DNA from 3 places in the Arthrobacter sp. BF1 genome. Region 3 is predicted to be linked to each of the others. Evidence: riboswitches for the same ligand, from Rfam matches in the RefSeq annotation. Region 3 holds a riboswitch; each other region holds the start of a gene.
The links. Region 3 has a riboswitch for S-adenosylmethionine ahead of AC1MCD_RS18355 (DUF1737 domain-containing protein). Riboswitches for the same ligand answer to the same signal wherever they lie in the genome.
Positions count from the first base shown of each region.

Region 1: linked by a shared signal. The riboswitch ahead of metX (homoserine O-acetyltransferase MetX) and the one ahead of AC1MCD_RS18355 (DUF1737 domain-containing protein) in region 3 are both predicted to bind S-adenosylmethionine.
Region 2: linked by a shared signal. The riboswitch ahead of AC1MCD_RS12725 (aminotransferase class V-fold PLP-dependent enzyme) and the one ahead of AC1MCD_RS18355 (DUF1737 domain-containing protein) in region 3 are both predicted to bind S-adenosylmethionine.

Region 1 is NZ_CM155271.1:1,433,765-1,441,512, forward strand. It holds gene hutI (imidazolonepropionase) at 1-420, shown strand, start outside; gene AC1MCD_RS06710 (DeoR/GlpR family DNA-binding transcription regulator) at 577-1,374, shown strand; gene AC1MCD_RS06715 (histidine phosphatase family protein) at 1,411-2,091, opposite strand; gene AC1MCD_RS06720 (CPBP family intramembrane glutamic endopeptidase) at 2,234-3,010, shown strand; gene AC1MCD_RS06725 (VOC family protein) at 3,125-3,763, opposite strand; gene AC1MCD_RS06730 (bifunctional o-acetylhomoserine/o-acetylserine sulfhydrylase) at 3,969-5,330, shown strand; SAM riboswitch class IV at 5,414-5,528, shown strand; gene metX (homoserine O-acetyltransferase MetX) at 5,542-6,657, shown strand; gene AC1MCD_RS06740 (hypothetical protein) at 6,809-7,357, opposite strand; gene AC1MCD_RS06745 (DNA glycosylase AlkZ-like family protein) at 7,407-7,739, opposite strand; gene AC1MCD_RS06750 (DNA glycosylase AlkZ-like family protein) at 7,709-7,748, opposite strand, start outside.
Region 2 is NZ_CM155271.1:2,708,644-2,716,391, reverse strand. It holds gene AC1MCD_RS12735 (class I SAM-dependent methyltransferase) at 1-269, opposite strand, end outside; gene AC1MCD_RS12730 (MFS transporter) at 437-1,768, shown strand; gene AC1MCD_RS12725 (aminotransferase class V-fold PLP-dependent enzyme) at 1,791-3,221, opposite strand; SAM riboswitch class IV at 3,257-3,370, opposite strand; gene hisN (histidinol-phosphatase) at 3,527-4,339, opposite strand; gene rsgA (ribosome small subunit-dependent GTPase A) at 4,394-5,509, opposite strand; gene aroA (3-phosphoshikimate 1-carboxyvinyltransferase) at 5,493-6,884, opposite strand; gene AC1MCD_RS12705 (DoxX family protein) at 6,891-7,424, opposite strand; gene AC1MCD_RS12700 (sigma-70 family RNA polymerase sigma factor) at 7,747-7,748, shown strand, end outside.
Region 3 is NZ_CM155271.1:3,897,438-3,905,185, forward strand. It holds gene opgC (OpgC domain-containing protein) at 1-1,901, opposite strand, end outside; gene AC1MCD_RS18350 (hypothetical protein) at 2,020-2,514, opposite strand; SAM riboswitch class IV at 2,621-2,735, shown strand; gene AC1MCD_RS18355 (DUF1737 domain-containing protein) at 2,749-3,024, shown strand; gene AC1MCD_RS18360 (rhodanese-like domain-containing protein) at 3,021-3,431, shown strand; gene AC1MCD_RS18365 (O-succinylhomoserine sulfhydrylase) at 3,432-4,640, shown strand; gene AC1MCD_RS18370 (LysR family transcriptional regulator ArgP) at 4,681-5,583, opposite strand; gene AC1MCD_RS18375 (LysE/ArgO family amino acid transporter) at 5,653-6,276, shown strand; gene AC1MCD_RS18380 (glycoside hydrolase family 26 protein) at 6,290-7,246, opposite strand; gene AC1MCD_RS18385 (glutamate--cysteine ligase 2) at 7,250-7,748, opposite strand, start outside.

The DNA.
Region 1 (7,748 bases), 1.8 Mb from region 3:
AACGGCACGGGCTCGCGGGGGACCGTTGCCACCTGCCTGCCCGCGTGTGACCTGTCCACCCGGCAGGCGCTGGCCCCTGGGCGCAAGCTGCTGGATGCCGGCGTTCAGGTGGCCCTGGCCTCCAATGCCAACCCCGGCACCTCCTACACCAGCTCCATGGCGTTCTGCGTGGCCACGGCCGTGCTGCAGATGCGCCTCAGCGTCCACGAGGCGGTGCGCGCCGCGACGTACGGGGGCGCGCTCGCGCTGCACCGGGAAGCAGGGAACGACGCCGACGGCGAACGTGCGGTGGGATCCCTCGCCGTCGGGCACCGTGCCGACCTGCACATGCTGAACGCGCCGTCCGCCACGCATCTGGCCTACCGTCCGGGCATGCCGCTCACGTACGCTGTGTGGCGGGCCGGGGTTCGGGCGCGGTAGTTGGACGCCACGGTAGTTGGACGCCGCGGTAGTTGGACGCGCGGTCCCGTGGCGTCCTGCCGGAAAGCCCAGCCAAAGTGACGTTATATGATCGATCGTCTCTGATATGATCATAAAACGTCACATTTTGGTGATCGTTTGACGCTGAAAGGCCCCATGACCCGCACCGACCGCTTGACGGCCATCCTGGACATCCTCGCAAAAACCGGCCAGGTAGAGGTGGAGGAAATCGTCACCCAGCTCGGCGTCTCTCCTGCCACTGCGCGGCGGGACCTGGACAGCCTGGCCAACCGGCGGCTGCTGACACGGACCAGGGGCGGTGCCACCATCGGGGCGCTGGCCTATGACCTGCCCGGACGCTACAACCGTGACGACCATGCGGAGGCCAAGGAACAGATTGCGCAGGCTGCGTCGGCCCTGATTTCACCGGGCGCGGTGATCGGGCTTTGCGGCGGTACCACCAGCACCGCCCTGGCCCAGATCCTGGCAACCCGCGAAGACCTCAACGCTCCCGCGAACCAGCCCACCCTGACGGTGGTCACGAACGCCATCAACATCGCTTCGCAGCTGGCCGTCCGGCCCAACATCAAGGTCATGGTCACGGGCGGCATCCTGAATCCGCGCTCGTACGAGCTGGTGGGGCCGTACACGGACATCATCATGCAGAAGGTGACCCTGGATATCGCCTTCATCGGTGTGAACGGCATCGACCCCGTGGTGGGGCCCACCAACACCGGCGAAGGCGAAGCATCCGTAAACGCCCTCCTTGCCAGCCGGGCCAGGGTGTCCTACGTGCTGGCCGACTCCTCCAAGGTGGGTGTCCGGGCGTTCGCCACGATGGACGGCTATGAGTTCAGCCGGTTGATCACTGACGCGGGCATCTCCGCTGAAGACAAGGCAGCGTTCGAGGCCAACGGCACCGAGGTCATTGTGGCGCCGCACGAGCAGCGGTAATCCATGCACTGACAGCGGCACCACATGCAGGCGGCCTTAGTACATCACGGGCGGCGCATCCAGGACGGTCTCGTCCACCCGGCGGTCCACCCATTGCGTGAACGGATTATCGAGTTCGTACTTGCCGAGTTCAGTGCGCACCAAGGTGCGGACCTCGGCGTTGTTCGGATTATTGAGACTCTCAAAATACTCAACGGACCAATGGAACCAGCGCATGCAGAACAGCCTCATGGTGAGGCCGTGGGTCACCAGCAGGGCATTCGGCGCATAGTCCGGCTTGGACCAGTGCCGGTGCAGCGTCTCCATGAAGGAGGAGATCCGGTCGTAGACGTCTGAGCCGGACTCGCCCTCGCGGAACCGGTAGAAGAAGTGGCCGTAGGCGTTGCGGAGCTCTTTCTGGTCCTCGATCTCGCCGCTGATCTGGAAGTTGGCCCAGTCCTGTTCGCGGAGCCTCGGCTCTTCGATGACGCGCTCCGTGAGGTCGCCCAGTTTGAGGGCCTCCAGGGTTTGATACGCGCGCAGGTAGGGCGACACGTAGACACACACCTGCCGGCCGTCCAGCTCCCGGCGGATCCGTTCGCCGGCCGCAGTGGCCTGAACCAGGCCCTGGGGAGTCAGGGGAATCCGGTAGTCCGGGATCCGGTTATAGATGGTCGTATCCACGTTCGCCGCGGATTGGCCGTGCCGGATCATGATGATTTTCCCTGGCTCGCTCATAAGGCCCAAGCATAAGTCCCCACCCCGGACGCTCTCTCACTTAATGTGGGTTTTTGGCGAACGCTCTCTCACCGCGGTGTGCCCGGCGAGCCGGGTTGCCAGTAATCAGCAAAGAATCAGTTACTGCAGGCAAGATGGAACCATGTTGGTTCCCTCCCGCCGTCGGCTGCGGTTTGAAGTCTGGATTGTGCTGGGGCTGTCCCTGGGGCAGTCAGCCGTCTATTCAGTGGTTCAGTTGGTGGACAAGATGTCGCGGGCCCCGCTGGCAGAGGGGACTTCCACCCTGAACCAGTCGCGGAGTCCGCGCGAATACTTTGACCTTACGTACCAGCTGCTGGACATCGTCTTCGCCTTGGTGCCTGTGCTGCTGGTCATCTACTTCCTCACGGACCAGCGGCAGGCGGCCACGGGGAGCACCCGCGGCAGCTCGGCCTTCCAGAAACTCGGGTTCAACTTCGCGCGGCCCGGCCGCGACCTGCTGCAGGGCCTGGGCCTGGCGGCGCTCATCGGGATTCCGTCGCTGGGCCTCTACGCCGCGGGCCGTGCGCTGGGGATAACCACCGCCATCATTCCCAGCGCGCTCGACGCCCACTGGTGGACCATCCCCGTCCTGATTCTCTCCGCGCTGCGGCATGCCGTGGTGGAGGAGGTCATCGTGGTGGGCTACCTCCTGGACCGCTTCGGCAAGTTCGGTTGGAGCGTTCCCCTGGCGATTCTCACCAGTGCCCTCCTGCGAGGGAGCTACCACCTCTACCAGGGCTTCGGGCCGTTCATCGGCAACGTGGTGATGGGGCTGGTGTTCGCCTGGCTCTACACCAAAACGAAGCGGGTGATGCCGCTGGTGGTTGCCCATGCGCTGCTGGACATTGTCGCGTTTGTGGGCTTCAGCCTCTTCGGCCGGGCCGTGGGCCTGGGCTGAAAAGTGATTCGGCCGCCATCAGCGGGTGGCGGCGCTGGCACCCGCTGATGGCGGCCGAAGATATGGTCCGGGCGGCACTGCCCGGGAGACCGGAAGCCGGTCAGGACGGAACGACTAGATGGTGACTGCGCCTGTGGCTGTTTCGAAGGTCACGGACAGGATGCCCGGGGTGCCCTTGGGCGCGACCCACTCAACAGCCACGTCCTCAAGCGGCTTCTCCACTGGTTCCCCGAGCCACTCGGTCACGCGCTCGGCAGAGCCTGCGATGGTCAGGCAACTCATCTTGACGTTGCTTTCGTAGGCGTTGGACGGGTGGAGGGCGGGGTCGCCTTCCCACTTGAGCATGTAAGGAACCTGCGGGTCCGCGATCAGGCCGAGGATGCCGATCTGCTTCCAGATCAGTTCGCGGCCGTCAGGGAACTTGCGGTTACCGTTGACGGCGGCGCGGCCCAGGCGGTCTTCGAACGGTGCGAGGTCGTCCACTTCGACGCACCAGCCCATCCAGCCGCCGCCGGCTTCGGAGCGGGCCCGGACAGCCTGCCCAAAGGGAGCCTTGTCCGAGGCCGGGTGGTTCAGCACCTCCACAACTTCCAGGTACTTGTGGCCGGCGAGGGGAATGATCATGTTCCGGGTTCCGAAACGGGGATGCACTCCACCCTTCACGGCTTCAACGCCGAGGGCAGACGAAATACGTTCGGTGGTGGCAGCGAGGCCATCTTGTTCACAGGCGTAAGAGACGTGATCCATGCGCATGCCATCATCTTGGCACTTTGTGATGCCCCTCTCAGCTAAGGGTACCCTTATCGTGTTTTTTGTTTCGTTCCCGGAGAGGAATTGTGCCCCCCCGGCGCCGAATTCCCTCTACCGACCACCTTCGTCACAATCCTGTTACCGGTCAGGCAGCCTTCCTAGACTGAACGCACACGTGCAGTGCCACACCTCGTCAAAGGAGTCCTGAATGTCGAACGGATGGTCTTTCGAAACCCGCCAGATCCACGCTGGACAGGAGCCGGACAGTGCCACCGGTGCCCGCGCCCTGCCGATCTATCAGACGACGTCGTTCGTCTTCCCCAGCGCGGAAAGCGCCGCCAACCGGTTCGCCCTCGCGGAACTCGCGCCGATCTATACGCGCATCGGCAACCCCACGCAGGACGCCGTGGAACAGCGGATCGCCAGCCTGGAGGGCGGCCTGGGAGCCCTGCTGCTGAGTTCCGGACAGGCAGCGGAAACCTTTGCCATCCTGAACATCGCCGAAGCCGGGGACCATGTGGTGGCCAGCCCGAGCCTCTACGGCGGCACCTATAACCTGCTGGCGCACACGCTGAAGAAGTTCGGTATCTCCGTCACGTTTGTGGGGGACCCGGACAACCTGGACCAGTGGCGGGACGCCGTCCAGCCCAATACCAAGCTCTTCTTCGCCGAGGTGGTCTCCAATCCGCGCCAGGACGTGCTGGACATTGAAGGCGTGTCGCAGGCCGCGCACGACGCCGGTGTGCCGCTGATTGTGGACAACACCCTGTCCACGCCCTACCTGATCCGGCCGCTCGAATGGGGCGCGGACATTGTGGTCCACTCCGCCACCAAGTACCTGGGCGGTCACGGCTCGGCCATCGCCGGCGTGATCGTGGATTCGGGCAATTTCGACTTCGGCAAGGACCCTGAGCGGTTCCCCGGCTTCAACACCCCGGATCCGACGTACAACGGCCTTGTCTACGCCCGCGATCTTGGGGCGGACGGAGCACTCGGCGCCAACCTGTCCTACATTCTGAAGGCCCGCGTCCAGCTGCTTCGCGATCTGGGCTCCGCAGTGTCCCCGTTCAATGCCTTCCTGATTGCCCAGGGGCTGGAGACGCTGAGCCTTCGGGTGGAACGGCACGTGGCGAACGCCGTCGAAGTGGCGCGCTGGCTTGAGGCGCGCGACGACGTCGAATCGGTCGCCTACGCGGGCCTGCCGTCCAGCCCGTGGTACCAGCGGGGACTCAAGTACGGGCCCAAGGGCACCGGCGCGGTAGTCGGCTTCAACCTGGCCGGCGGCGCGGAGGCAGGCAAGCGCTTCGTGGACGCCCTGGAACTCCATTCCCACGTGGCCAACATCGGGGACGTCCGGTCGCTGGTCATCCACCCGGCCTCCACAACGCACAGCCAGCTCTCGGCCGAGCAGCAGGCCATTGCCGGCGTAACGCCGGGGCTGGTCCGACTTTCCGTGGGCATCGAGCACATCAATGACATCATCGCCGACCTCGAAGCCGGCTTCCGGGCAGCCAAAAGCGCCGAAGGGGCCGCCGGAACGGGGCAGGACACAGCGGGCAGCCAGCAGTAAGCCGCTTCACGGGTCAATTCCGTGAAGTCATAACCGGTCACACGCTTAGCCAGAAGCCGGGGCTGTTTCGTACACTCGAACCAGGTCATGAGTGCCAGCGACAGCCCCGGCTTGCTGGCCGGCAACCCTCTTCCGTGGTGGGGTGCCCCGGGTGAGGACCTGGCCAGCCGGTCAATTGACGGCGGGCAAGCGCGTAGAAGAGGTCCTTTCCATGACGATCACCATCTCCCGAACGGCAGCTCCCGGAAACGGCGTGGTCCGCTATGCCACCATCGGTGGCCTGGAACTCGAAGCCGGCGGTTACCTGCCGGACGTCACCCTGGCGTATGAAACGTGGGGAACCCTGAACGCGGACGGCACCAACGCCGTCCTGATTGAGCACGCCCTGACCGGCAGCACACACGTGACGCGCGGCGACAGTGACGAGCCCGGCTGGTGGGAGCAGCTGGCCGGACCCGGGGCGCCAGTGGACACGGACCGCTTCTTTGTGGTTTCCATCAACATTGTGGGCGGCTGCTACGGCTCCACCGGCCCGTCGTCGGAAGCCCCGGACGGAAAGCCCTGGGGGTCCCGGTTTCCGCTGGTCACCCTGCGCGACACAACGGCGGCCGAGGCCCGGCTGGCGGACCAGTTGGGCATCCACAGCTGGTTTGCAGTGCTGGGCGGTTCAATGGGAGGGGCCCGCGCCCTGGAATGGGCGGTCACCTTTCCGGAGCGGGTGCAGCGCTGCGCCGTCATCTCCGTGGGGGCCGCGAGCACGGCAGAACAAATCGCCTTCGCCCAAGCGCAGACTCTCGCCATCCGCCAGGACACCAACTTCAACGACGGCGACTATTACGGCGGACCGCTGCCCGAGGACGGCCTCGCCCTCGCCAGGCGCATTGCGCACATCACGTACCGCTCCGCGGCGGAATTCGACGGCCGGTTCGGACGCTCGGCGCAGGTCCCGGAATCGCCGTTCAAGGCTGCGGCGCTGGGGGAGCGCGGCCGCTACCAGGTGGAAAGCTACCTGGACCACCAAGGCAAGAAGCTGGTGAGCAGGTTCGACGCGAACAGTTACATCGCGATTACCGATGCTTTGATGAGCCACGATGTCACGCGCGGGCGGGGCTCCCTTGACGAGGCACTCGGCCGCGCCACCGCCAGGTTCTTTGTGGCCGCCGTGGACAGCGACCGGCTCTACTTCCCGTCCCAGTCCCGCGAACTGGCTGACGCCCTGCCCGGCGACGTTGATGTGCACGTCATCGAGGCCCCGATCGGCCACGACGGTTTCCTGACCGAGATCGGCCAGCTCAGCAGCCAACTGCGGAGCACATTCCTGGTCTAGCGCGGACGCACCCGTGGTGGCCCGGCTTGTTCCTGGCCCTGTGATCTTGGCCTGAGTGTTCCTGGCCCGGGTATTCCGGGTCGATATAAGGCTCTGCGTCTAAGACGTCGATCTGCGTCTAGCGGGTCTGCAGAGGTTCAGGCGTGACCCTTCAGCCGTTCATGATGTCCGAGCGGCGTTTCATGTATTCCTCCATGGCCAGCTCGCCATTACTGTACTGCTGGTCCAGTTCGGCGAGCTTCCGGGCGCGGTAGCCCTGCGGGGCCGACGGCGGCGGAGGAGTTGCCGGGGCAGAAGGCTTCGGTGCTTCTTCCCGCTGCCCTGGCTGGCCATATTGCCCCGGCTGGCCAAACTGCTGCGGCTGTCCGTCATTCTGGGGCTGCCCGTACTGCGGGAATTGCTGGCCGGGGAACTGCTGATTCGCTGGCGGGATGGGCTGCATGGGCGGCAGCGGCTCGCCCGGCGGGAGTGGCTGCGGGCTCATGATCTCTCGGTAGCCGCCGCTCATGTAATCCTGCTGCGTGTAGCCGTCGCGGGGCTGCTGGTTCTGCGGCCCGGGAAACTGACCAGGATACTGGCCGGGGTAGCCTCCGGAGAAGCCCTGCCCCTGGTTCCGTTTATTGACAGACTTCCGGTACATCCGCATCGCCATCGGTATCACGAACGACAGGATGATGATCCAGAAAAACAAGCTGTTCACGGTGTAGTGCCTCTCATATATGTCTCTCCAGCTTATGCCCCGGGGCGGTCTAAGTCGTCGAACCCACCCAGACCGCCGGGATACCCAGGAAGGCCCCGTACCGGGACACGGCACGTTGAACCGCGTGCTCCACGGCCTTGCCACGCAGTGAGGCCGGATCCGAAGAACCGAACAGGCGGATGTCCAGCTCGCAGCGGCCCGGAAACAGGGTGTGCCGCCAGGAGCCTTCCATCCGCCCGTCCAGCAGCACAACGTGCATCGGCACGCCGCCCAAGGGTAACGCCGGGGCACTGCCGCCCAAATAGTGGCGCGTCGCGGAATAGCCCATTACGTACTCGTCGTAGCACTGGATCAGGTCGATCCGGGGAACGGCGTCGGCCAATCCGCCGTC
Region 2 (7,748 bases), 1.2 Mb from region 3:
GTCGGATAGTGGGCACGCAACTGCTTCAGCATGTCAGCGGAAGGGTCAACGGCCGAGACGGCGAGGCCGCGCTCGAGCAGGAGCGCGGCAAATTTGCCGGTGCCGGCGCCCACATCCACGGCATCGCGGGCACCGGCCGGTACCAGCCAGTCGGCAGAGTCGCCGGGGTAGCCGGGGCGTACGCGTTGGTAGTGTTCGCCGCCGTCCTGGAAGCTCTGGCCGAGCTCCAGCCGGCGTCCGTGGTCAAGCCTGGGGCCACCCCGTGCCACGTGCGGCCTCCTTCATCTGTTGTCCATGGGTATCCTTCAAATTCAAACTACCTGATGCCAGTGAACCGTCGGCAGCCGCGCTGGCGGTGTTTACTGGAGGAGTGGGCTTTCCTCCGACGACACGCGCCCAGAGACTCGTCCTTTGGATTTCGATTCTCGCCTCTTTGGTGTCCTTTTTGGACAGCAGCGTCATCAACGTGGCATTGCCTGCCATTTCCCGTGATCTGGGCGGCGGCCTGACCACCCAGCAATGGGTTGTGGACGCCTATCTGATCACTCTGGGGTCACTCATCCTGCTCGCGGGTTCTCTCTCTGACGTACTCGGGCGGATACTCATTCTCCGCACCGGACTGCTGGGTTTCGGGGTGACGTCACTGATGTGCGCGTTCGCCCCCTCCGCTGAAATCCTGATCGTCTCCCGGGCCCTGCAAGGAATTGCCGGGGCTTTGCTCGTGCCCAGTTCGCTGGCGCTCATCACCTCGCACTTTGACGGGCCGGCCAGGGCCAAGGCCATTGGCCAGTGGACCGCCGGCACCACGGTGGCCTTCGTCGCCGGCCCCCTGGTGGGTGGCGTCCTGGTGGATTCTGTCGGCTGGAGGTGGGCGTTTGGCATTAATGTTCTGCCGATTGCGGTGACCTTGTGCCTGCTGGCCGTGCTTCGCGCCTCCGACGTCCGCGAGGCAGGGGTGGGCATTGATTATCCCGGCGCCGTGCTGTGTGTACTCGGGCTGGCCGGACCGGTCTATGCCCTGATCGAACAGGGCACACAGGGTTGGGGAAGCCCTGGCATCCTGTTGCCCCTGATCCTGGGAGTCGTTTGCTTCGCGGCCTTCATCTGGCGGCAGGCAACAGCGAAACAGCCGCTCATGCCGCTGAGTCTCTTCGCTGTCAGGAACTTCGCGGCAGGCAACTTGGCCACCATGTTCATCTATGCCGCGCTCTCCATCGGCGGATTCATCATCGTGCTCTTCCTGCAGCAGGTGGCCGGTTACTCGGCGACACTCGCCGCCCTCGCCCTGTTGCCCGTCAGCCTGCTGAGCATTTGCCTGTCATCGTGGTTCGGTTCACTCGCCGGCCGATACGGCCCGCGCTGGTTCATGGCCCTGGGCCCGGCCGGTGCCGGCCTCGGCTACTTCCTGATGGTGTCGTCGCAAATACCCGTCAATTACTGGAATCAGCTGCTGCCGGGAATCGTCCTCTTCGGGGCGGGGCTCTCGGCAACAGTTGCACCGCTGACCGCGGCGATACTGGGCTCGATCTCTGAGCAGCAGTCCGGCATCGGCTCGGCCGTAAACAACGCGGTTGCCAGGGTAGCGGGTCTGGTTGGCATCGCCTTCGTCGGACTCATCGCCGGGAAGCAGCTTAACCTGGACGGATTCCATCGGGTGCTGATCGCCACCGGCGTCCTCCTGGTCATCGGTGGCGCAGTCTCAGCATTGGGCATCAGAAACCCGGCCCGGATCGTGAAGCCCACAGATAGCGCCACCGCCCAGACCTAGCCGGCGAGGTCAGCCAGCGAGGTCAGTCGTCGAGGCAGGGAGCCGCGCCGGCAGTGCCTGGCGTGTTCGGGGCCCAGTGCGGGTAGGTGCGGGTGTCCTTTGCGGGCACCCAGCGGCCTGAATCAACCACGTAGTCCCAGCCGAGGCCCGTGCGGCGCAGCTGTTCGAGGCCGGTGAGCAGCCGTTCGGCGTCCTCCAGCCGGGAACCCACCCCGAAGCTGGCCCGCAGCGAACCGGAAGGGAGGCCGAGGCGTTTCAGCAGCGGGTGGGCGCAGAAGCGGCCGTCCCGCAGGCCAACGCCATGTTCTGCCGAAAGATAAGCGGCAACCAGTCCAGCGTCATAACCGGCCACCGAGAAGTTCACTACTCCGATGGTGCCGGTGCCGGGATCGGTGTCGGAGAAGATCTGGTGGACCGTCACGCCGTCGATCTTCTGCAGCCCTGCCACCAGGTAGGACCTGATGGCAGCCTCATGGGCGTGCCAGCGTTCCTGGTCCAATGACGCGATGACCTGGGTGGCGCGGGCCAGCGTGGCTGCACCCAGGACATTGGGGGAGCCGCCCTCGTGGCGGGCCGGGCCGGTGGCCCAGCTGACGCCGTCGAGCTTTGCCTCACGGACGGCGCCGCCGCCCGCCAGGTGCGGGGTGCCGGCGTCGAGCCAGTCCGTGCGCCCCACCAGGACACCGGCGCCGAACGGTGCGTAGAGCTTGTGTCCGGAGAAGGCCAGGTAGTCGACGTCGTCGGTGCTGATATTGATGCGCCGGTGCGGTGCGAGCTGGGCGGCGTCCACCACGATGCGGGCTCCGTACTCGTGGGCCAGCGCGGCGAGGGCGCGGATGGGGAGGATCTCGCCGGTCACGTTGGAGGCTCCGGTGACAGCCAGCAGGCTGACCTGGCCCTGCTGAAGTTCGGCGCGCAGGGCTGCGATGGTTCCGGCGATGGTGGGAGCGGCCACCACGCTGCGGTGCGGCACGCCCTGCCACGGCAGAAGATTGGCGTGGTGCTCGATGTCCAGGTACAGGACGTCGCCGGTGGCCTGGCCGTCCCCGTGCGGCAGGCAACCCGCCAGCAGGTTCAGCGAGTCGGTGGTGTTCCGCGTGAAAATGACGGAGTCATCCGGCCGGCCGCCCACGAAGTCCCGCACAATGTTCCGGGCGTTTTCGTAGACGGACGTGCTGATCTGTGACGCGTAGCCCGCACCGCGGTGGACGCTGGCGTAGTACGGCAGGATCTCATTGAGGTAGGCCGAGACAACGGAGAGGGCGGGGGCCGAAGCGCCGTAGTCGAGGTTGGCGTAGCGGATGTGGCCGCCCTGGATCAGCGGAGCCTGGATTTCAGCGCCGGTGACGGCGGACAGCGGTCGTCCGGCAACGGCAGCAAGTTCGCCGGTAAGTGCTGCGCTGTCTGCGGCGGCGGTGTTCTGAACGACGGGGGAGACGGTGGCAGTTGTCACGGAGACCTCACTTTAAAAGGACCCCCGGTACCGGGAATCCGCGCTTGCCGTGTCCATTGAGGACCGGCCTGGTCGTCACCCGGGGCACCCCACCGCGAATGGAGGGTTGCCGGCCAGCAAACCGGGGTTTAGCGCTGGCACTCGTGACCTGTTAAAGAGAGTAGGACATCTCCGCGGCAGCGGAAAAGCCCGGCGGAATGTTAAGACGTTTGTTACGGCTGTTTGATCATCCGCCGATTTGTCGAAGAAACGACGGCGGGCACCCCTTGCGCGGAGGCCCCGCCGTCGATCATTCGGGGATCAGGTTAAAGCAGATCGTCCAGATCCGGGTTCAGACGTTTGAGCACCTCGGAGTGCAGGATGGAGTTGGTGGCCAGCGCGTTGCCGCCGAACGGCCCGTCCTGGCCTTCCAGCGATGTAAAACGCCCGCCGGCCTCGACCACGATGGGGACGAGGGCAGCCATGTCGTAAAGGTTCAGTTCCGGCTCGCAGGCGATGTCGACGGAGCCTTCGGCCACCATGCAGTAGGACCAGAAGTCACCGTAGGCCCGGGTGCGCCAAACGTCCTCGGTCAGGCCCAGGAACTCATCCAGGTTGCCGCGTTCCTTCCAGCCGCCCAGGCTGGAATAGGACAGGGACGCATCGGCAAGGTTGGACACATTCGACACCCTGAGCCGGGTTGCTGCCGCGAGGGACTTGCCCATGTAGGCGCCGGCGCCCTTTGCGGCCCACCAGCGTTTGCCCAAGGCGGGCGCGCTGACCACACCCACCACTGGTTCGCCCTCGTCCACCAGTGCGATCAGGGTGGCCCAGACCGGGACGCCGCGGACAAAGTTCTTGGTGCCGTCGATCGGATCAATGATCCAGCGCCGGGAGCCGTGCCCGGAGCTGCCGAATTCCTCGCCGAGGACCGCGTCCCGGGGACGCGAGCGGGACAGTTGGCCGCGGATGGCCTCTTCGGCCGACTTGTCCGCATCCGTGACAGGCGTCAGGTCAGGCTTGGTCTCGATGTGCAGGTCCAGCGCCTTGAAGCGGCTCATGGTCTGGTCATCCACGGAATCGGCCAGCACATGGGCCAGGCGCAGGTCATCGTTGTAGCTCGAAGCGGGTTGGATCATGCTTCCAAACTACCGTCTAACGGCCGCAGGGTTGGGGACCTCGGCTTCCGGGCGCTAGCTGATGCTGCCCAGTTCCTTGGTTTCCTGACCCTCCAGCCGCGGGTCGGTGCCCAGCAGCCGCCGCAGCGAGGTGAGCCGGGCCGGCCCGGTGGGGCCGGCGTGCCCCTCGGCCACCCACGTGTCCAGCCCGCAATTGACGGCGGCTGCATTGTGTTTGCAGCCCCGTTCGCAGGCGTCCGTGCCCGGTTCCAAGTCCGGGAAGGACCGCAGGATCCGGTCCGGGTCCACGTGGGCCAAACCGAACGAACGGATGCCTGGGGTGTCAATGATCCAGCTTCCGGTCGGTGCGCCTGCGAGTTTCAGGGCAAGGGCCGACGACGATGTATGGCGGCCGCGGCCCGTCACAGCGTTCACGCCACCGGTAGCCCTTTCGGCGCCCGTGAGTGCGTTGACCATGGTGGACTTGCCCACGCCGGAATGCCCCAGCATCACCGTGACTTTGCCGTCGAGGTAGGCGCGGAGCTGCGACACAGCGTCAATGTCCAGCCGGGCCGAAAGGCCGTCGTCGGAGCGCGCATCGATGCCGGAGGCGGCGGAATCCGCTGTCCGGCTGATGATGACCGGAAAGTCCAGGTGCTCGTAGTTGGACAACAGTTCCGCCGGATCCTTGACGTCCGCCTTGGTGATGAGCAGCAGCGGTTCAATGCCGGCGTCGTACGCCGCCACCAGCGCGCGGTCGATGAATCCGGTGCGTGGCTCCGGATTGGCGGCGGCCACCACCACAACCAGCTGATCGGCGTTGGCCACCACAGCACGCTCGATGGGGTCCGTGTCATCGGCGCTGCGGCGCAGCAGGGTGCGGCGGTCCTGAATGCGTACCAGGCGCGCCAGGGTGTCGGGATCCCCGGAGACGTCTCCGACGAGGGACACGAAATCGCCGGCCACCACGGGGGAGCGGCGCAGTTCACGGGCTCGCGCGGCGATGATGATCCGCTCGTCGCCCGAGTCCTCGCCCACGACGGCGGTGTAGCGGCCCCGGTCCACCGTGATGATCCGGCCCGTCACGGCGTCGTCGTGGCTGGGACGGTCCTTGGTGCGGGGCCGCGAGCCTTTTTTGCTGGGCCGGATCCGGACGTCGGACTCGTCCCACGAATCAGTGCTGCGGGCCACCGCTGGAACCTTCCGTCCCGTCAGCGGGACCTGCGCCTTGGGCCACCATGTCCGCCCACATCTGCGGAAACTCCGGCATGGTTTTGGCGGTGGTCCCGATGTCCTGCACTTCAATTCCCGGTACAGCCAAGCCCAGGATGGCCCCGGCTGTGGCCATCCTGTGGTCCGCGTAGCTGTGCACGACGCCGGCATGCAACGTGGCCGGTCGGATCACCAGGCCGTCGGTGGTCTCCTCGGCGTCACCGCCGAGGCGGTTAATTTCGGTGACCAGCGCTGCCAGCCGGTCAGTTTCGTGGCCGCGCAGGTGGGCGATGCCGGTCAGCCGGGACGGACCACTGGCCAGCGCGCAAAGCGCTGCCACGGTGGGGGCGAGCTCGCTGGTTTCATCAAATTCGGCGCCCTTGATCTCGGCGCCGCCGGTGACGGTCAGGACGCCGTTAACCAAGCTGACGTCGGCGCCCATGGCTGCGAGGATGGTGCGCCACTGGTCGCCCACCTGGGTGGTTTCGGCCGGCCAGTTCGGGATCGTCACTGTCCCGCCGGAGGCCAGGGCCGCGGCCAGGAAAGGGCCTGCGTTGGAGAGGTCCTGTTCGATGCGCTGGTCAAAGGCGCGGATGGGGCCCGGGGCCACCACCCAGTGGTTTGGCGTGGAATCGTCCACGGAAACCCCGGCGCCGCGGAGTACAGCCACCGTCATGTTGATGTGGTCCAGGCTGGGCACCGGTTTGCCCACGTGCTCCAGGTGGAGTCCCTCGGTAAACCGCGCCCCCACCAGCAGGAGGGCCGAAACAAACTGGGATGACCCGCTGGCATCGATGACAAGGTGACCGCCGCGGACTTCGCCGGTGCCTTCAACGGTGAACGGCAGCGCAGAGGGGGTTCCGCCGTCGTCCGTTGTCAGGACCACGCCGAGCGCCTGAATCGCCTCGATGATGGCGCCCATCGGGCGCTTCCGGGCGTGGGGGTCGCCGTCGAAAACGCTGGCACCCTTCCGCAGCGCCGCCAGCGGCGGCACAAAACGCATTACCGTTCCCGCCAGGCCACAATCGATATGCGTGCGTGACGACGCCGCCTCCTGGCCTAGCGGCGTAACCTCAAGGTCGGGCCCGTAAGCGCCGTCGCCCGGTACCTCCGTGACGGTGGCTCCCAATTGGCGGAGCGCATCGATCATCAGGGCCGAGTCGCGGGAATGCAGGGGTGCCCGCAGTCGGGAAGGGCCATCAGCCAGCGCGGCCAGCACCAGGAACCTGTTGGTCAGCGATTTCGAACCCGGCACCGTGACGGTGGCGTTGATGGGACGGCTGGCAAACGGGGCAGGCCAGTTCGGGATGAGGTTGTCGGAATCGAGGGATGCTGGCGGGGTGCAACCGGTCATTCGGCCTTATGCCCCCGTTGCGTGCACGGCGCGGCGCACTGCTTTGTCCGCCTCGTGGAGCTTCTTGCCCGTGGTCTTTCGGGCCTCCGCAGCAGTCTTCCGGGCATCAGCAGCAATGTGCTCGGCACGCCAGGCGAGTCCGGGCTTGCCGGCGGTGTCCACCGAGGCCAGCAGGGCGCCACCGCTGAGGGAAACGTTTTTCAGCAGCTGGTTTCGGCGGGCTTCGCGGCCTGCCTTGGTGCTGATGTCAGCGCTGCGCCACTCCACGAAAGTGTTCAGGAGCGAAATGACTGTCAGCACGGTGGCAGAAAGGCGGCTGAACTTGCCCAGCCCAAACAGCACGCCGGCCCCCACCTGGGTCCCGCCGATCACCCGCGCCAGCATCTTCTCGTCAGCCTGGAACGGCAGCGACGCGGCGGCCTTCTGCAGGAGCGGAGAGAGCTGCTGCGCGGTGTCATCGGCGTTCTTCAGCTTGTCCAGTCCGGCGAGAACGAAACTGGAGGCCAGCATGGGCCGGGCAAGGGTGCGGACAAAGGACATGAATTTCCTCCTGGCTGGACGAACCGCGTCGAATGCGGCGAAGTCCGTTCTAGTCTTGCACTTTTGAGGAATATTTGCCCGCCAACCGCCGTTATGGATTTTGGGTCCGCCGAACACCGGCGGCAGTCGGTTTAGCTGGCCAGATACGTTGCCGGGAGCGCTGGCCTATCTCAAGTTGGCTTGGAAGAGAACGGAGTGGCCCTTGAGGTTGCTGAAAGACGGGCTGGAGACATCCGGTCCCCTCATACTGCAGGCTTTGGAATCAGATCCTCCGGAGTACGGCACGCCGCGCGCCAAGGCTGTCACAGTAGACTTGGGCGCAAT
Region 3 (7,748 bases):
TAGAGGCCCAGCGTCGCGGCCAGAACCCACAACGCCTTGCCGCGGTTAAGCGCCGCGAGGATCAGCGGGCTGGCGAGCAGCAGCACCACGTAGAGGCCCATCACGTTGAACTGCCAGGGCCCGAACTGCAGGAGGATGATGGCGGGCAGGACCTGCGCGGGGACGGGGAACTGCAGGAGGGTTTCCATCCCGGCGTACAAATCGTAGGTACGGCCGACGGCGTTGTGCCCGGCACCGCCGGTTCCCTGGTCCACATACGTGGTCAGCGCGTCGGTCTGGAAGAACGGCAGCAGCGAGAGCAGGAAGACGCCCACCAGGACGGCCAGGGCTGTCACGTACAGCTTGCCCGCCCGCCGCGACGTCAGATCCAGCACCTTGCCGAAGTCGTCCTTGACCCGGGGGCCGTAGACCATCCCCACCACCAGGCCGGAGAACAGGACAAACAGTTCCGCGCCGGACACGAACCCCACGGCTTCCTGGGTGAGCAGCTGGAACAGCGATGTCATGCCCAGATGGTTGACCACCACAAACACAATGGCCAGACCGCGCAGGAGGTCCACGCGGGAATCCCGCTTGGACGGCAGGCCATAGCCCCAGCCGGCCACCGCGCCGACCCGCCGCGGCAGTTGCCACAGGGCAACCAGGAGGATGATCATGGCCGCGGCGACGCTCCAGGCCGCTGCCCCGGACAGGGAATTGGCGCGCGTGGCCTGCTGGCCCCCGCTGACAGCCGTCACCGGCCCGGTGGTGAGGCCGGCTTCGGCGAGCCTCTTGCCCGCTGCCCCGGCAATGCTGTCCTTGCCGGTCAGCCGCCAGTCAATGCTGACCACCCCGGTGTCCCGTGTGCTGGTCCGCTCGTCCCAGACGACGGCGGTGATCCGGGCGAACTCCGCCGAGGTGGCAACGTCCAGGGTTTGGTCCCACCAGGACGCCTTGATCTCAGCTTCCGCGGCGCCGCCAGCGGCTGGGCTGTAGAAGGCAGCCGTCTGGAGGAGCATCGGCTTATTCCGCCCGGCGGCGTAGGCAGCGTAGAAATCCTCATTGCCGGACCGGGCCAGCATTGCGGACAACTCGCCGTCAGCCGGGACGGTATTGACGGCCGCGTTGCCGCCGGTGTCGTCGTGGTAAGCCGTCAGCCCCACCCACTCCACGGCATCATCGCCCGGATAGTACGGTGCGTAGGCGGCATCGGACCTGTCCCAGCGCCCATCGCCGTTGGTGTCCAGCAGGGCGAAGCCCGCCGACCCCGCGGCCGGAGCATTCCGGTGCCGCCCAAACGGGTAGTCCCGCCCAAGGTAGGGCTGCCACACCATCACCGTGCCGGCGTCGTCCCTGGTTTTGAACTCTGCGGCGACGTTCCGGAACGCTGCCCTGTAGGCGTCCGGCTGCTGGCCCCACTCCACCCAGCTTGAGTTCATGTCCGGCGCGAAGCGGATCAGGATGGTGCCCTTGAACGAAGCCGACAGTTCCCCCACCTTGGCCGCGAAGGCTTCAGCGGCGGCCGCATCCACCTGGTCCAGCGCCCCGGCGGGCCGCACGGTGAGCATGGCGTGGGAACCCTGGCCGGCGGCCTGGCCCAGGTACTCGCGGATATCCTGTTCCTCGCCGGGCCGCACGGGCAGCGAGATCTCATGCCCCAGCAGTGCCGGTGCAGCACCAAGCCGCCCGGCAAAACCCTGGGCGGAGTCCTCGCCCCACTCCAGGACAGCCCCCAGCAGCGGCTTGCCCTTCGCCGGCTCAGGCTCGGCCGCGAGGACGGGCCCCGCAGGCAGAACTGCGAACAAGAGGAGCAGGGCCGCTAGGAGGGCGGCCGGAAGCAGGCCTCGGCATGCGCGGCTGACTGCCGGCGGCACGCTTCTGAATGCTGTCCGGACGCGACGTACTGCGGTGGCTGTTGGCATGCTGGTGTGGACCCTCCCCCAGGACGGCTTCGTGATGGCGGCCGGTGCCCCCGCGAAAACTCTATCTGTCTTCGCAGGTCAGCCCGGGCCCGGAGCAGTAAACGTGGCGCAGTCCGGGTCAGCCGGCCTGGATGACCAGCGGCAGCATGCGTTCGGCGCAGGCAACCAGGACCAGGGTCTGCGGCCCTAACGCCGCCCGGTTGTTGACTCCCGTGTCATCACACCAGTCCAGGTTGTACGGGTGGGCGGTGACCCCGGCTTTCCCGGGGGACATGCCTGCCGGGACGGTGAACACAAAAGTGAAGCCGCCGTCGTCGGTCATGGGTGCGAGCTCTTCCAGCACCCTGGTGCCGTAGGCATCCAGCAGTTCCACCTGGACCTGCGCGCCGTCGCCGTAGCGCGCGTCGCACTGTGTGTCCGGAGCGCTGACCGTCACCCGGCCGCCGGGTTTCGCTTCCGACGGCGTGACGGTGAATGTGGGCGGCATGCACGGCGGCGGTGCGAAGACGTTCCGGCAACTGCTGAGCCCCGCCATCATGAACGCCGCACACAGCACCACGGTGATGAGGCGTCGCCACGCCACAGTCAGAAGGTTCCCCCGCTCTTTCCCCATGGTCCGATTGTCGTGCCCGGTTGCCGGGCATGGAAGCACGTGTTGGTTACGGAACATGACGACGGTGGCCGTGCGGCAGGGCGGGCCGGGTGTTACGTTTTTGGGGAGTAATGAGAACCGGCGCCAAGCCCTGACTGGCCGGTCGGCAACCCTCCTATCGCGGCGGGGTGCCTCAGGTGAATACTCGGCATATCGACCCATTCGAGCTGCAAGCGTGAAAGAAGGAGATCCGTCGTGTCCGACGCACCTGTCCCTGAAGAAAAACTGTCCTACCGGCTCGTCACTGGCCCGGACGACCGCACTTTCTGTGAGCGGATTTCCACCGCCCTGGCCGAGGGCTATGTGCTGCACGGCAGCCCGGCCGCCACGTTCAACGGCACCGCCGTGATCGTTGCCCAGGCACTGATCCTGCCGGCGGCCATCGCCAGCGCGGATGCCGCCGTCGCCACCGCCGTGGACGACCTCGAATCCGCGGGCGACCTCGAGTTCGACGGCGAGGGCCACGCATGAGCTACGCCGGAGACCTCACGCCGCAGGAAGCGTGGACCAAGCTGGAGCAGGGCGCCATCCTGGTGGATGTCCGCACCGAAGGCGAATGGGCGCACATCGGCATCCCGGACACTAAGGCGACGGACAACGATCCCCTGTTCATTCCCTGGACGTTCCCGGGCGGCATCCCGAACCCGGACTTCATCACCGACCTCACCGAGCAGGCGCCGGAGGACAGCGGCACCGAACTGGTTTTCCTCTGCCGCTCGGGCCAGCGCTCCATCGCCGCGGCCACCGCAGCGACGCAGGCCGGGTTCACCTCCTACAACGTCCTGGAGGGCTTCGAAGGCGAGCCGGACCGGTACGGCGAGCGTACGGTCAACGGCTGGAAGAACCGCGGCCTGCCCACCAACCTGGGAAGCAAGTAAGTGACCTTTAACGAAGAAGCCGCCGGCTGGAGCCCCGACACCCAGGCGGTCCGCGGCGGGCTCGACCGCACGCAGTTCCAGGAAACCACGGAGCCCATCTTCCTGAACTCAGGCTTCGTCTACGAGTCGGCTGCCGCCGCCGAGCGCGCGTTCACGGGCGAGGACGAACGGTTTGTCTACTCCCGCTACGGCAACCCCACCGTGGCCACTTTCCAGGAACGTCTCCGCCTGCTCGAAGGCACCGAGGCGTGCTTCGCGACGGCGTCGGGCATGTCAGCGGTGTTCACCGCCCTGGGTGCCCTGCTGGCTGCCGGTGACCGGGTGGTTGCCGCGCGCTCGCTGTTCGGCTCCTGCTTTGTGATCCTGAACGAAATCCTTCCCCGCTGGGGTGTGGAGACGGTGTTTGTGGACGGCCCGGACCTGGACCAGTGGCGCGAAGCCTTGTCAAAGCCCACTACCGCCGTGTTTTTCGAATCGCCGTCCAACCCGATGCAGGAAATCGTGGACATCGCCGCGGTCAGCGAACTGGCGCACGCAGCCGGGGCCACAGTTGTGGTGGACAACGTCTTCGCCACTCCCCTGCTCCAACGCTGCGGCCAGTTCGGCGCGGACGTGATTGTGTACTCAGGGACCAAGCACATCGACGGCCAGGGCCGGGTGATGGGCGGGGCCATCCTGGGTACGGCCGAGTTCGTCAACGGCCCGGTCAAGCAGCTCATGCGGCACACCGGCCCGGCACTGTCCTCCTTCAACGCCTGGGTCCTCACCAAGGGACTTGAGACCATGGCCCTGCGCGTGAACCACTCGTCCGCATCCGCGCTGCGGCTCGCCGAATGGCTCGAACAGCAGCCGGCCGTCAGCTGGGTCAAGTACCCGCTGCTTCGATCGCATCCGCAGTACGAGCTCGCTGCCAAACAGATGAAGGCCGGCGGCACGGTCCTCACGCTGGAACTTGCAGCGAGCGGTGGACGGTCCGGCAAGGAAGCTGCCTTTGCGTTGCTGGACGCCCTGCGGATCATCGACATCTCCAACAACCTGGGCGATGCGAAGTCCCTCATCACCCATCCGGCCACCACCACCCACCGGGCCATGGGACCGGAAGGGCGTGCCGCGATCGGACTCAGCGAAGGCGTGGTGCGGCTGTCAGTTGGGCTCGAGGACGTGGACGACCTCATCGGCGACCTCGAACAGGCGCTGAAGCAGGTCTGACGCCGGCCAGGCTCCGGGTCCGGTCAAGGGTTCCCCGGGGTCAGAGCGCGGGCTGGCGGAGCTGGCTGGCCGCCGTCTGCCGCACCGCGGCGGTCAGCTGGTTGAGCACCGGGGAGTCGATCTTCCAGCGCTGCCAGTACAGGGCCACGTCCACCGGTTTTTTTGGTGCCATTTCCATGAGGTCCCCACTTCCGAGGTCGGCCAGGCAGTGCTGCTCAGGCAGGAGCCCCCACCCCAGTCCCAGCCGGATGGCCTGTGCGAACTCGGCCGACGACGGCACATAGTGGCGCGGCGCGGCCATGTCCGCGCCGGTCATCGTGCGGAAGAAACCGGCCTGCAGATCATCCTTGCGGTCAAAGTCCACCACCGGCGCCCGGCTGCCGGCAGTCAACTCAGGACCGTCCGGCCACCAGTGCCGCACATAGGCCCGGCTGGCCACCGCACGGTAACGCAGGGAGCCCAGCGGCTCTACGCTGCACCCCGGGACCGGCTCCGGGGTGGCGGTCACGGCTGCCATCACCGCGCCGGTGCGCAATTGCCGGGTGGAATGCTGTTCGTCCTCCCTGCGGATTTCAAAACAGGCGCCGAGGTCCGCCGGAAGGCTTGCCAGCGCCGGCAGGAACCAGGTGGACAGTGAGTCGGCATTCACCACCAGCGGGATGGGCGCCCCCAGCGTGCTGTGGCCACCGCCCAGCTCCTGGCGCGCGTCCCACTCCAGCTGCCTGACCTGCAGGGCGAACCGCAGGACCGCCTCGCCCGCGGTGGTCGGCCGGACGGGGCTGGTGCGCTGCAGCAGGATCTGGCCGGCTGCATCCTCCATTGCCTTCAGTCTCTGGGAAATGGCCGACGGCGTGACGTACAGGCTGCGGGCGGCCGCTTCCAGGGTGCCCTCCTCAACCACTGCGGCGAAGGTCCTGAGCTGCTCCAGCTGGAATGCCTTCATTAGCTTTCCTTAATAAGGCTTAGATTGTTTAGCTGGCGTAAGTATAGGCCGGGCCGTACGTTGAAACATATGGACTTCACAGAATTGCTCAACCCCGCAGCACTGGGCTTCGGCACGGGGCTCGCACTCATTGTGGCCATCGGCAGCCAGAATGCCTTTGTCCTCCGGCAGGGCATCCGGGGTGAGCACGTGGCCGCCGTCGTCCTCGTCTGCAGCGTCTCGGATGCGATCCTCATCGCCGCCGGCATCGCAGGAGTCGGGGCCCTGCTGCAGGCAAATCCGGTGATCGTGGACGTGGTCCGTTTTGCCGGAGCCGCGTTCCTGGTGGCGTACGGCGTGATGGCCGCGCGGCGGGCTATTCGTCCCGGAACCCTGACGGCGTCCGGGCGGCAGCCCGCCGTCGGCCTTGGCGCCGCGCTCAACACGGTACTCGCTTTGACCTGGCTCAACCCGCACGTCTACCTTGACACCGTCCTGCTGCTGGGGTCAGTGGCCAACCAGCAGGCGTTGGACTTGCGGTGGTGGTTCGGCGCCGGTGCGCTCGCAGCCAGCGTGGCGTGGTTCAGTGCGCTCGGCTTCGGCGCCCGCGTCCTGCGGCCCTTCTTTGCGCGGCCCTCCTCCTGGCGCATTCTCGACGGCCTCGTCGCGGCCGTGATGCTGACGTTGGGGATCCGGCTGGCCGTGGGTGGCTGAAGCTCGGCCCGAACTACCGGCGAGCGGCCAGCGCCGCCGCGATGGAAGAAGCTGAGGCGGTGCTGCTGCCGATCCGCCAGTCGGTCTCCTTGTTGAGGTTGAACCAGATGAAGCCGGATACGTCCGGCTGGCTCCGCAGGTAGGAAACCAAGGCCGCGTTCCAGTCCGGCTTGCTCCCGCCGGTCTCGGTGCTGGCAGTTTCGGTAATGATAATTGGCTTGCCAGGGGCGATCGTCCTCAGCTGAGCGAGGTGGGGCCCGAACAGGGAGGCAGGCATCTGCCAGGAACTCCAGGCCTGGGTGGTCCCCCAGTTGTAAGCGTCCAGGCCCACCGTATCCACGTAAGCGTTCCCGGGGTACAGCAGGGCAGGGTCTACGGATCCACCGCCGTTGGGGACCCACACCCAGTTGACGTTGGCGGCCCCTGCGGCGCGCACCAGGCTGTGCACGTGGCGCCAGGCGGCGACGTAATCGCCGGGCCGGTTCCCGTTGGTCGCCTCACACCACGGGTACCAGTCGCCGTTCATTTCGTGGGCGAACCGGAGCATCAGCGGCTTGCCCCAGGCGGCAAGGGCCGCTCCCCACTGTGCGATGTAGGGATCGAAGTCCCCTGCGGCGATCCGGGCCAGCGTATATGCCGGCTGCACCACCCCGTTCCCTGCGATCCATGGCTCCCACGTGACGAGCGGAGTGGCGCCACGGTTCACCACCGAGTCCAGTTCCCCCAAGGGCGCGGCCTGGCGGAAATCCTTGTAGGACAGCACGATGCCGGGAGCTTCCCCCACCAGCGTTGCGACGGCGTCGAGTTCCGTCCCCGCCGCTGCTCCCCCGGGGGTGGCGACGCCGAAGCGGAGGTACACCGCGCTGACCTGGGGAACGCCCGCCAAGATTGTGAAGGGGCGGGTCAAAGAGCTCTTACCGGCGCTCACGGTCAGGACAACCTGGCCCTGGGCCAGGAAGGGCCGGCTCAACAGTCAGACCTGGCGCACGCGGAGCAGATCGGGCGCCTCATCAACCTCGGGCTGCCCGGATGCACCGCGCATGGTGACGCCCACGGCGTGGGCAACAACGGCGCCCAGCCCGCCGTCGTCGGGCTCTGCTTCAGCCGCCGCGTCCCGGACGCGGCGCTGCTCCGCGGACCCTGTGCCACGCGAAATGATGTCCTCGACGCCCTGCCTGGCAAGGGACAGTTCGCCCTGTTCAGCGAGCACGGGCGCCAGGTAATCCACGAGGGAACGGACCACGTCCACCGCGGGGGCCGGCCGGAAGGTGCCGAAGTCCAGCAGCTCGCCGCCCATGCCGCTGCTGCTTGCCTGCCAGGCTGCCATCCGGAGCAGCACGGTGGGCACGGGCGCCGGCTCCACACCCTCCCGCCACTCCCGGCTGGCGGTCTCCACCAGGGCCCGCACCAGCACGGCGATCAGGGCGGCGTCCTCTGCGCGGAGGCAGACATCGGCCACGCGGACTTCAACG